DNA from 3 places in the Mesorhizobium sp. KR9-304 genome. Region 1 is predicted to be linked to each of the others. Evidence: predicted binding sites of a transcription regulator. Region 1 holds the regulator's gene; each other region holds the start of a gene.
What was found. The regulator PhoB, encoded in region 1, activates phosphate uptake and scavenging genes when phosphate is short. The targets are predictions, from matches to a motif close to TGTCATNNANCTGTCAT.

Region 1 (3,276 bases):
GCAGGTCGACATTGTCTTCCAGCGACAGGTTGGCGCGTTCGGCGACCTGGAGGGCAATCGATACCCAGTGGCCCGGGGGCGTCATAGACAGCATCGGATCGTCGGACCAGAAGCGTGCGATGGTTGCCTGCTCGGGCGTCGCATTCTTGACGGTCTCATAGACCTCGTTGGCCTCCCTGTAGAATTGGGTGTCCGGTTCGAAACTGAAGGGCGGGTTGCCCGGTAGCTTGCAGGTAGCGCCAGAAGGCACGGCAAAAGTACGGTTATTTCCCCATTCGGGCAGCAGCGGCAGCTGCTGCTGGCGGATCGGGCTGGTCGGCACCCACTTGCCTTCCCCCTTGGGTAAATCCCAATCTTCAGGGAATCCCATATTGTCGATGACCGCGCCGCCATCGGTCAGCGACCATTCGTGGATACTGGAGGCCATGGCCTTGCCGAATGTCTCGCTGCGCACCACGACGTCCTCGGAGACGCCAGAAATGGCCCGTCCGCGCCATTTCGTCTGCGCGGCCTTGATAGCGCGCAGCCCCGTCGGACCGGTATTGCCAAAATAGTAGACGATCGCATCCGACATCGCGGCATTTATGACGATCGTCTCATCGTAGACGGCGGCGACATCGCGCGCCGGCACCGCATCCAGCCCAGGCAACTGGCCCGCCAGTGACACCAGTCTGTCCGAGCCTCCCACGGCTGCCTCGAACGCGGTAACACCCAGATAGCCGAATGAGCGACTTGCTACCGGTGGCGAATAAGTCGCCGTGTGCCGAACCAGTTCGTTCATCAGGTAATACCAGTCGCGCAGCATTTCCTGCGGCGTCGGGCGATCGGCCGCTTTGGCCGGCAGCGTCGCGCACCACGCCAGCGCAATGACAGCACACGCCGCAAGCACGCGGCCCAGTAAACGCATGACCCCTCCCAAAAGCGCTTTTTATTTTTTTCGGCGCCCGGAATAATATGCACCGGACACGTCGGCTCGGCAAGAGTCGCTTGCGGCGGTCAGATTTTCGGAAGTTCAGTCTTCGCGGATTGCGTAGCCGGCGCCGCGTATCGTGCGTATGACATCAGGCATGCGTCCATTGTTGACTGCCTTGCGCAGGCGGCCGACATGCACGTCGACGGTGCGCTCGTCGATATAGATCGTCTCGCCCCAGACATTGTCGAGCAACTGGCTGCGTGAGAAGACGCGGCCGGGGTGCCGCATCATGAACTCGAGCAGGCGGAATTCCGTCGGCCCGAGCTTGATCTCGTTCTTCTTGCGGTAGACCCGGTGCGCCTCGCGGTCGAGCATGATGTCGCCGACCTTGAGCACCGAGGACAGCACCTCGGGCCTGGCGCGCCTGAGCAACGCCCGCACCCGCGCCATGAATTCCGGCGTCGAGAATGGTTTTACGAGATAGTCGTCGGCGCCGGTGGAAAGCCCGCGCACGCGGTCGCTCTCCTCGCCACGCGCCGTCAACATGATGATGGGCAGGCGCTGCGTCTCGGGCCGCATCCTGAGCCGCCGGCAGAGCTCGATGCCCGAGATCGCCGGGATCATCCAGTCGAGCACAAGCAGGTCGGGCGCATGCTCCTGCAGCCGGATTTCCGCCTCGTCGCCGCGCGTCACGATCTCGACCTGGTAGCCCTCGGCCTCGAGATTGTAGCGCAGGAGCACGCCTAGCGGCTCCTCGTCTTCCACCACCATGATCTTCGGCGCGATCATCTTCGGGTGTCCCTTGGGTGTGTCCTGATCCTACTCGGCCAGAACCGCCAGCGCGGTCTCGTCGAGCTTGGGACGGTTCGCCGGCAGTTGCTCGCCGGTTACCACATAATAGGCGTTTTCCGCGATGTTGGTCACGTGATCGCCGATGCGCTCGAGATTCTTCGCGCAGAACAGCAGATGCGTGCAGGCCGTGATGTTGCGCGGATCTTCCATCATGTAGGTAAGAAGCTCGCGGAACACCGCCGTGTATTTGACGTCGATCTTCTCGTCGTCCATGCGCAGGGTGCGCAGCCCGTCGGCGTCGCGCGCAACGTAGAGGCCGACGACACCTTGCACCTGTCCGAGCACCAGCTCCGCCATGGCCTCGATGCCGTGCGAGAGGCCGCGTGGCGCAGCACCTTGCCCGACCGCGCCGGCGCGCTTGGCGATATTCTTCGCTAGATCGCCTATTCGCTCGAGATCGCCGGCCATGCGGATCGCACCGACCACCGCGCGCAGATCCTGTGCCATGGGCTGGCGCTTGGCGATCAGGGTGATCGCACGGTCGTCGATCTCGCGCTGCCGCGCGTCCATGATCACGTCGTCGGAAACGACCCGCTGCGCAAGCGCATTGTCGGATGCAAGCAGCGCACGGATCGAAGAGCCGACCATCGAGCCTGCGAGATCGCTCATGTCGCGGATGAGCCGCTGGATGTGGTCGAGGTCCTCGTCAAACGAGGTGACCGTATGTTCGCCCATGATCTAGGTCCTCGTGATCTGTCGCAACAGGAACAGTCAATCAGCCGAAGCGGCCGGTGATGTAGTCCTGGGTACGCTTGTCGTCGGGGTTGGTGAACATCTTGTCGGTAGCGCCCTCCTCGACGAGGTAGCCGAGATGGAACATCGCAGTGCGCTGCGAGACGCGTGCCGCCTGCTGCATCGAGTGGGTGACGATGACGATCGTGTAGTTTGAGCGCAGTTCGTCGATCAACTCCTCGACCTTGGCGGTGGCGATCGGATCGAGCGCCGAGCAGGGCTCGTCCATGAGGATCACCTCCGGGGAGACGGCGATGGCACGCGCGATGCAGAGGCGCTGCTGCTGACCGCCCGACAGGCCGGTGCCGGATTCCGTGAGACGGTCCTTGACCTCGTTCCAGAGCGCCGCCTTCTTCAGGCTCCTCTCGACGACCTCGTCGAGATCCGCCCGGCTTTTGGTCAAGCCATGGATGCGCGGGCCGTAGGCGATGTTCTCGTAGATCGACTTCGGGAACGGGTTCGGCTTCTGGAACACCATGCCGACGCGGGCCCTGAGCTCCACGACGTCGATCGACTTGTCGTAGATGTCTTCGTTGTCAAGCGTGATTCTGCCGGTCACCCTGGCTATGCTGATCGTATCGTTCATGCGGTTGAGGCAGCGAAGGAAGGTCGACTTGCCGCAGCCCGAGGGGCCGATCAATGCTGTCACCTGCTTTTCGCGGATGTTGAGATCGACGTCGAACAGCGCACGCTTCTCACCGTAGTAGACCGAGACCTTGTCGCCCTTCATCTTGAAGACCGGCCCGTCCAAACCAGTCATGATTTTCTGCTCCACGGCC
Region 2 (3,276 bases), on a different contig from region 1:
GGTCTCCTTTTCATAGAGATCGCTGAAGTCGATCGACGTGGCGGCGAATGCACGACGTCCCGCAAGCAGCCCCGCCGAGAAAGCAGATACAAGAAGCATGCGGCGGTCGATCAATTGTCTTCTCCAATGCGAGCGGCCGCCGGCCGAGGCCAGCGACCGCCAAGTTGGCGGGAAGAAGCCTTCCCGCTCAGTTCGTTTCGGCGCCGAGGCCCGAGGCGTGGCTCATCACGTGGTAGATGTAGTTCTCTTCCACGGTTCCCTGAAAGAGGTGAGCGAACGGGCCCCAGGCATAGATCGCGACATCGTCGCCGGCATGGGTTTCGCTGCCCATAGGCACGGTTGCCGGCTGGAGATAGTCAATGCTCAGCGTATCGGTGTCGGTCAGGTCGGGGCGAATGCCGGCAGGCTGCGCCTTGGTCTTGTCCTCGTCCTTGCCGAGCGGCGGGAAATAGGCGCCCGGACCGTTGGCGTAGCCGAGCGTGGTGTAGGGCTTGCCGTCGCCTGCGAGTTCCAGTTCGCCTTCTACGTTGACGACCTTGCCGAAGATCGGATTGCCGCGCTTCGGATAGCCGTTGATGGTCATGGTGTGGCTGTGGTCGGCGGTGACGACGACCAGCGTATCCTCGCGCGAGGTCTTTTCGAGAACAGTCTTGATCGCCGCATCGAAGGCAAGCGTGTCTTCGAGAGCGCGCGCGGCGTTGCCGGCGTGGTGGGCGTGGTCGATACGGCCGCCCTCGATCATCAGCACATAGCCGTCCTCGTCCTGGGCGAGACGGTCGAGCGCCTTGGCTGTCATCTCGGCAATCGATGGCTCGCCGGCGGCGTCCTTCGCCCTGTCGGCTTCGTATTCCATATGGCTCATGTCGAACAAACCAAGGATCTTGGCGCCCGACTTCACATCGACGGCGTCGAAGCCCTTCTGGTCGAACACAAAGACGTTGTTGTTGGACTTCTTCGTCCATTCGGCGGTCAGATCGCGGGCATCCGTCCGGCGGCCGGTCTTTTCGGTATCCTCGGGGTCTTTCATTTCCGCAGGGAGGAAATAGGCCCGGCCGCCGCCGAGCACGACTTCAAAGCCATCGCCGGCCGTCCAGTTGACGAGCTGGTCGGCGATGTCCTTGCAGCCCGCGGCCTTGGCTTCTTCCGGAAGTTCCTTGGTGCTCTCCCAATCGCGCACCGGTGTATGCGCGTAGGCCCCGGCCGGCGTGGCGTGCGTGATGCGAGCGGTGGAGACGACGCCGGTCGCCTTGCCGGCTGCCTCCGCCAGTTCGAAGATCGAGGTCACTTCGCCGGCGAGCGCGGCCTTGCAATCGCCGACCGGTACAGTCTGGTTGACGCCGATGACGTCATTGCGGGTTTTCACGCCGGCGACCATGGCAGTCACGGTCGGGGCCGAGTCCGAAACCTGGCCGTCATGGCTATAGGTCTTGGAAAGCGCCGTGTAGGGGAAGGTGTCGACCGCGATGCTGTTCGACTCGCCGTCGACGCCGCGCTTCTGGCCCTCAAGGATGCGTGCAGCGGTCACCGTCGCGACGCTCATGCCGTCGCCTACCATGATGATCACGTTCTTCGCCTTGCCGGTGATCGGCTGGATTGCTAGGCGGCGGGCAAGGTCGGCCTGCGCGGCGGTAAAATAGCTGTCGCCGGTCTGGGGCAGCTTGTCCTGGGCAGTGGCGGGAGCGAGCGCCAGCAGCGAAGCACCGACGAAAAGAAGTGGTGTTAAACGTCGCATAGGTTTCATCCTCTTGATCCGATGGGGGCGACCCGGCAAAAGCCCAGAGCCATGGTCGCCTATTAGGCAGGGGCAAGTGACATGCCTATGACAGGTCAAAGCGTCGTAGGCACCGGAGGTAATCGATATATCGAGCCGCGGCTGTTATGACGGGAGAGAGACCGGTATTCTGGTCTTTCGGAGCGTGCCGGTGTTCACGAAGTGTGCATTTTTCGTGATGTCGACATAGTTAATCCGGCCCGCTACATGCGAGCGGTCCGGAACAACCGAGGCGAGACATTGGAAAGTAAGGCAGCCGACGCGAGCGCAGAAACAGGGCAAGCCCCTGCCATCATTCTGGTCGAGCCGCAGCTGGGCGAGAACATCGGCATGGTGGCCCGCGCGATGGCGAATTTCGGCCTCGCCGAGCTGAGGCTCGTCAATCCGCGCGACGGCTGGCCGAACGACAAGGCGCGCGCCGCCGCGAGCCGGGCCGACCATGTGATCGACGGCGCGGTGCTCTACGACGGCCTGCGCCCAGCGCTGGCCGACCTGAACTTCGTCTTCGCGACCACCGCGCGGGAACGCGACGGCTTCAAGCAGGTGCGTGGACCCGTCGAGGCGGGCAGGGCGCTTCGCTCGCGGGCGCGTGCCGGGGAGCGTACCGGCATCATGTTTGGACGCGAGCGCTTCGGCCTCTACAACGAGGAGGTGGCGCTGGCGGACGAGATCGTGACGTTCCCGATCAATCCTGAGTTCGCCTCGCTGAACATCGCCCAGGCTGTGCTTCTGATGTCCTACGAATGGATGAAGTCTGGGCTGGCAAGCGAGACTGACACGGCCTTCTCAAGTCCGGAGATCCAGCCGGCCGAAAAGCATCACATCCATGGACTGCTCGATCATCTGGAATCAGCGCTGGATGCGCGCGGCTATTTCCGCCCGACGGCGAAAAAGCCGAAGATGGTCGACAATCTGCGCGCGGTGTTGACGCGGCCGGGCTTCACCGAGGCGGAGATAAAAGTGCTGCGAGGGATCGTCGCGTCGCTCGACTATTTTTCGCCGCGCACGCCGCGCGGCGAAGGTTATCCGGAAAGGAAGGCCGAGGCCGATCGAGAAGCGCATGCTGACGGCGACTATCGGCGCAAACCCGCGCCCGTCGACAAGGGGCGCGGCGATGACTGACCGACCGATCCTGATGTTCGATTCAGGCATCGGCGGGCTGACCGTGCTGCGCGAGGCGCGCGTATTGATGCCCGACCGGCGCTTCGTTTATGTCGCCGACGATGCTGGCTTTCCGTACGGAGCGTGGGAGGAACCGGCGCTCCGGGAACGTGTGCTGGCGCTGTTTGCCGATCTGCTCCTGCGCTTTGATCCCGAAATATCCGTCATTGCCTGCAACACCGCCTCCACCCTGGTCATGGAAGCATTGCGCGAGAGGTTTCCCGGCCATCCATTCGTCGGCACCGTGCCGGCGATAAAGCCCGCCGCCGAGCGTACCCGCTCAGGTCTGGTCTCCGTGCTCGGCACGCCCGGCACGGTTAAACGGCAGTACACGCGCGACCTGA
Region 3 (3,276 bases), 1.2 Mb from region 1:
GCTCGACTGCGTCCTTGTTCTCGAGATAGATCTTGGCGTAGCCCGAAGCGCCGAGCTCAGCATAGTCGAGCGTGCCGCCGAGCAGGCCCTGGATGGTGCCGTCATAGTCGGCCGCCGGGAACAGCGACACCTTCTCGACGCCGAGCACCGAAGGCAGCTTGTCGACCAGGCACTGGAAGCTGCGCAGGCGGTCGGATTCGTTCTCGCCGCCAAGGATGCCGATGCGGAATTCCTTGAGGTCTTCGGCCTGTGCTGCGCCGATCATGATGGTGGTGAGCGCGACGGCTCCGTAGAGTGCTTTCCTGAACATTTTCGTCTCTCCTGTTGTAACCCGGCTTTACGCGCCGGACGCTTGGTGATCGGGAATAAGATGCGGCGGTTCGCGGCCGCTCAGTGAGCGGCGAGCGCGGCCTGCAACTGCATCGCAGGCTCGTATTTGCGCGGCCTGGTGACGCCTATGCTGGTCGAAGTGATGGCCTCGGAAATCTCTTCGCCGTCGGCTTCCGCGCCATAGATCATGCGCACCGTTTCGCGCGTCAGCTCTTCCGGCGCGCCGTCGAAGACGACCTTGCCTGCGGCCATGCCGATGATGCGGTTGCAGTAGGCGCGGGCGGTGTCGAGCGTGTGCAGGTTGGTGATGACGGTGATGCCGTCGCGCAGATTGATGTCCTGCAGCGAATCCATAACCACCTTGGCGTTCATCGGATCGAGCGAGGCGATCGGCTCGTCGGCGAGGATCACCTTCGGCTGCTGCATCAGCGCGCGGGCAATCGCCACGCGTTGCTGCTGGCCGCCGGACAGCGTGCCAGCGGGCTGGAGTGCGGCCTGCGCGATGCCGAGCCGCTCCAGCGAGGCGATCGCCGCTGCGCGCTCTTCGCGCGAAAACATGCCGAGCAGGTTGAGCGCGGTCGAGCGGTGGTTCAGCCGGCCGAGCAGCACGTTCGTGAGCACGTCCAGCCTCGGCACCAGATTGAACTGCTGGAAGATCATGGCGCAGTCGCGCTGCCAGCGGCGAAGGGCGGAACCGGCGAGTGCCGAGACTTCCGTCTGGTCAAAAAAAATAGACCCCTGGGAGGGATCTATCAGACGGTTGATCATGCGAAGGAGAGTGGATTTGCCGGCGCCGGAGCGGCCGATGATGCCGACCATCTGTCCCTCGGGGATTTCGAGAGCGACCCGGTCGACGGCTGTGTTCCTGCCAAAACGGCGCGTCACGTCGCGTATCTGCAGCATGGCGGCTTCCCTGTCCAACGCGGCTTTCGCCGCCCACTGCGCCAACCGCCTAAACCACCGCCATGAACGAGGCATGTCGCAGTGATTGCAGTTTTGTGACAGTGCACAGGGCTGGAGGGGCCGCCTTCTCCGGCTTCCGCGGAGCGGTGGAGATTTGGTCACCGCAGCAGGCCCGAGAGGGTGCGCGCCAACTGCCCCTGCCGCGTGGATATACATTCCCGCCAAGCCATTGATTTCGTGCGGTCTCGAAAATAATTCGCGACGGTTTCTCCACGCAGTTCCATCCTAGGCCATACTTCCCCCATCGCCCTCGCGGGAACACGGGTCATGAACCGGATGAGCGTGGAGGGGACGGCGCTGGTTCGGCGGCAAGACGGTGTGCCGCTGGGTGATGAGCCCTGAGGACCAGGCCCTGACCGAGGTCGCGCGGTGAAACAATTCGCTGCGTCTCCTCCAGGTAGGGCAAGAACGCCGGCGGGGCGCGGGAAACCGGCCACGTACTAAACAATTGAGAGGCTCGGCCCCGTGCCCCGCTTCCCACTTACCCAAGACGCCCGACCGGCGAAGCCTGAGTCGGGTCGCGAGTCATGGGCAACAAGGACCTGCAAAAGCCAGATGCGAAAGCAGGCGTGGTGACGATGAAGTGCGCCTATCTCCTCGCCCCCACGAAAGTGGGGGAGAGGTGGCGAGGTCCGAAGGACCGAGACGGTGAGCGGGATTTGGATGCGACATCGCTGTGCCGATATTCCCGCACCGTCGCAGCCGGGGCGAAGGAAGGCCTATCCCCCATGCTTTTCCAAAAACGCTTCGGCCGAGAGGTAGCGAAAATCGTCGAGCGCCGAACGCAGCCGTGCATGATCCCAATTCCACCAGGCAAGCGCCTGGTAGCGCTCGGCGGTCTTGCGATCGAAGCGTTCGCGGATCGGTTTTGCCGGCACGCCGGCGACGATCGTGTAGGGCGCCACGTCCTTCGTCACCACCGCGCCCGCGCCGACCGCCGCACCGTCGCCGATGGTGATGCCCGGCAGCACGGTCGAGCCGTGGCCGAGCCAGGTGTCATGACCGATGCGCACGCGCTTCGCGCGACGCTGCGCGAAAAAATCCTGCTCGTGCTCGGCATCGTCGAAATAGTCCGAGGCGCGATAGGTGAAATGGTGGAGCGTCGGTCGGTCGACCGGATGATTCGTCGCGTTGAGGCGCACGGAAGCCGCGATGTTGGAAAACTTGCCGATGTCGGCGCACCAGATCGCGCAATCCTGCATCATGTAGGAGTAGTCGCCAAGCACGGATTCCGACACGCGGCAGCGCTCGGCTATCTCCGTCCAGCGGCCGAGCGTCGAGTTCTCGACCTCCGCCGTCTCGTGGACCAGCGGCGTTTCCGAGAGCTTCGAGCTCATGCTGCGGCCTTCCGTGCGGCGAATTGCGTGACGTCGATGACGCGGTCGGCGACTGCCTCGCGCACGTCCGCGTCATGGAAGATGCCGAGCAGCGCCACGCCCTCGCGTTTCTTGCCCGATATCATCTCGACGACCACTTCGCGATTCCTGGCGTCGAGCGAGGCAGTCGGCTCGTCGAGCAGCAGCACCGGATGCGGCGTGATGAAGCCGCGCGCTATGTTGACGCGCTGCTGCTCGCCGCCGGAGAAGGTCGCCGGCGGCAGGGCCCATAGCTTTTCAGGCAGGTTGAGGCGGGCAAGCAACGCGCGGGCGAGATCCCGTGCGGTCTCGCGGCTTTCGCCCAGTGAAACCAGCGGCTCCGCCACCACGTCGAGTGCCGAGACGCGCGGCACGGTGCGCAGGAACTGGCTGACATATCCGATCGTGTCGCGCCGTATCGCGAGCACCGTGCGCGGGCTGGCCGTGGCGAGGTCGATCAGCTGACCGCGATGTTCGACGATGATCTGGCCTGCATCGACGGCATAATTGCCGTAGAGCATCTTCAGGACCGAGCTCTTTCCGGCGCCCGACGGACCGCCGAGCACGGCGCACTCGCCCGATTTGAGGGCGAATGACACGCCGTCCACGACGGGCAGGCGGATGCCGT

Region 2: a site for PhoB is predicted at 1,809-1,825, ahead of ABLE71_RS19200 (alkaline phosphatase). Genes of this name have one in related genera too.
Region 3: a site for PhoB is predicted at 1,318-1,334, ahead of phnC (phosphonate ABC transporter ATP-binding protein). Genes of this name have one in related genera too.

What each region holds. Positions count from the first base shown of each region.
Region 1 covers NZ_JBDZDN010000001.1:2,123,234-2,126,509, reverse strand. The annotation lists gene ABLE71_RS10260 (vanadium-dependent haloperoxidase) at 1-907, opposite strand, end outside; gene phoB (phosphate regulon transcriptional regulator PhoB) at 1,013-1,702, opposite strand; gene phoU (phosphate signaling complex protein PhoU) at 1,733-2,440, opposite strand; gene pstB (phosphate ABC transporter ATP-binding protein PstB) at 2,481-3,276, opposite strand, start outside.
Region 2 covers NZ_JBDZDN010000003.1:616,509-619,784, forward strand. The annotation lists gene ABLE71_RS19195 (hypothetical protein) at 1-114, opposite strand, end outside; gene ABLE71_RS19200 (alkaline phosphatase) at 188-1,732, opposite strand; gene ABLE71_RS19205 (RNA methyltransferase) at 2,012-2,893, shown strand; gene murI (glutamate racemase) at 2,886-3,276, shown strand, end outside.
Region 3 covers NZ_JBDZDN010000001.1:886,093-889,368, reverse strand. The annotation lists gene phnD (phosphonate ABC transporter substrate-binding protein) at 1-310, opposite strand, end outside; gene phnC (phosphonate ABC transporter ATP-binding protein) at 391-1,233, opposite strand; gene ABLE71_RS04200 (DapH/DapD/GlmU-related protein) at 2,013-2,630, opposite strand; gene phnL (phosphonate C-P lyase system protein PhnL) at 2,627-3,276, opposite strand, start outside.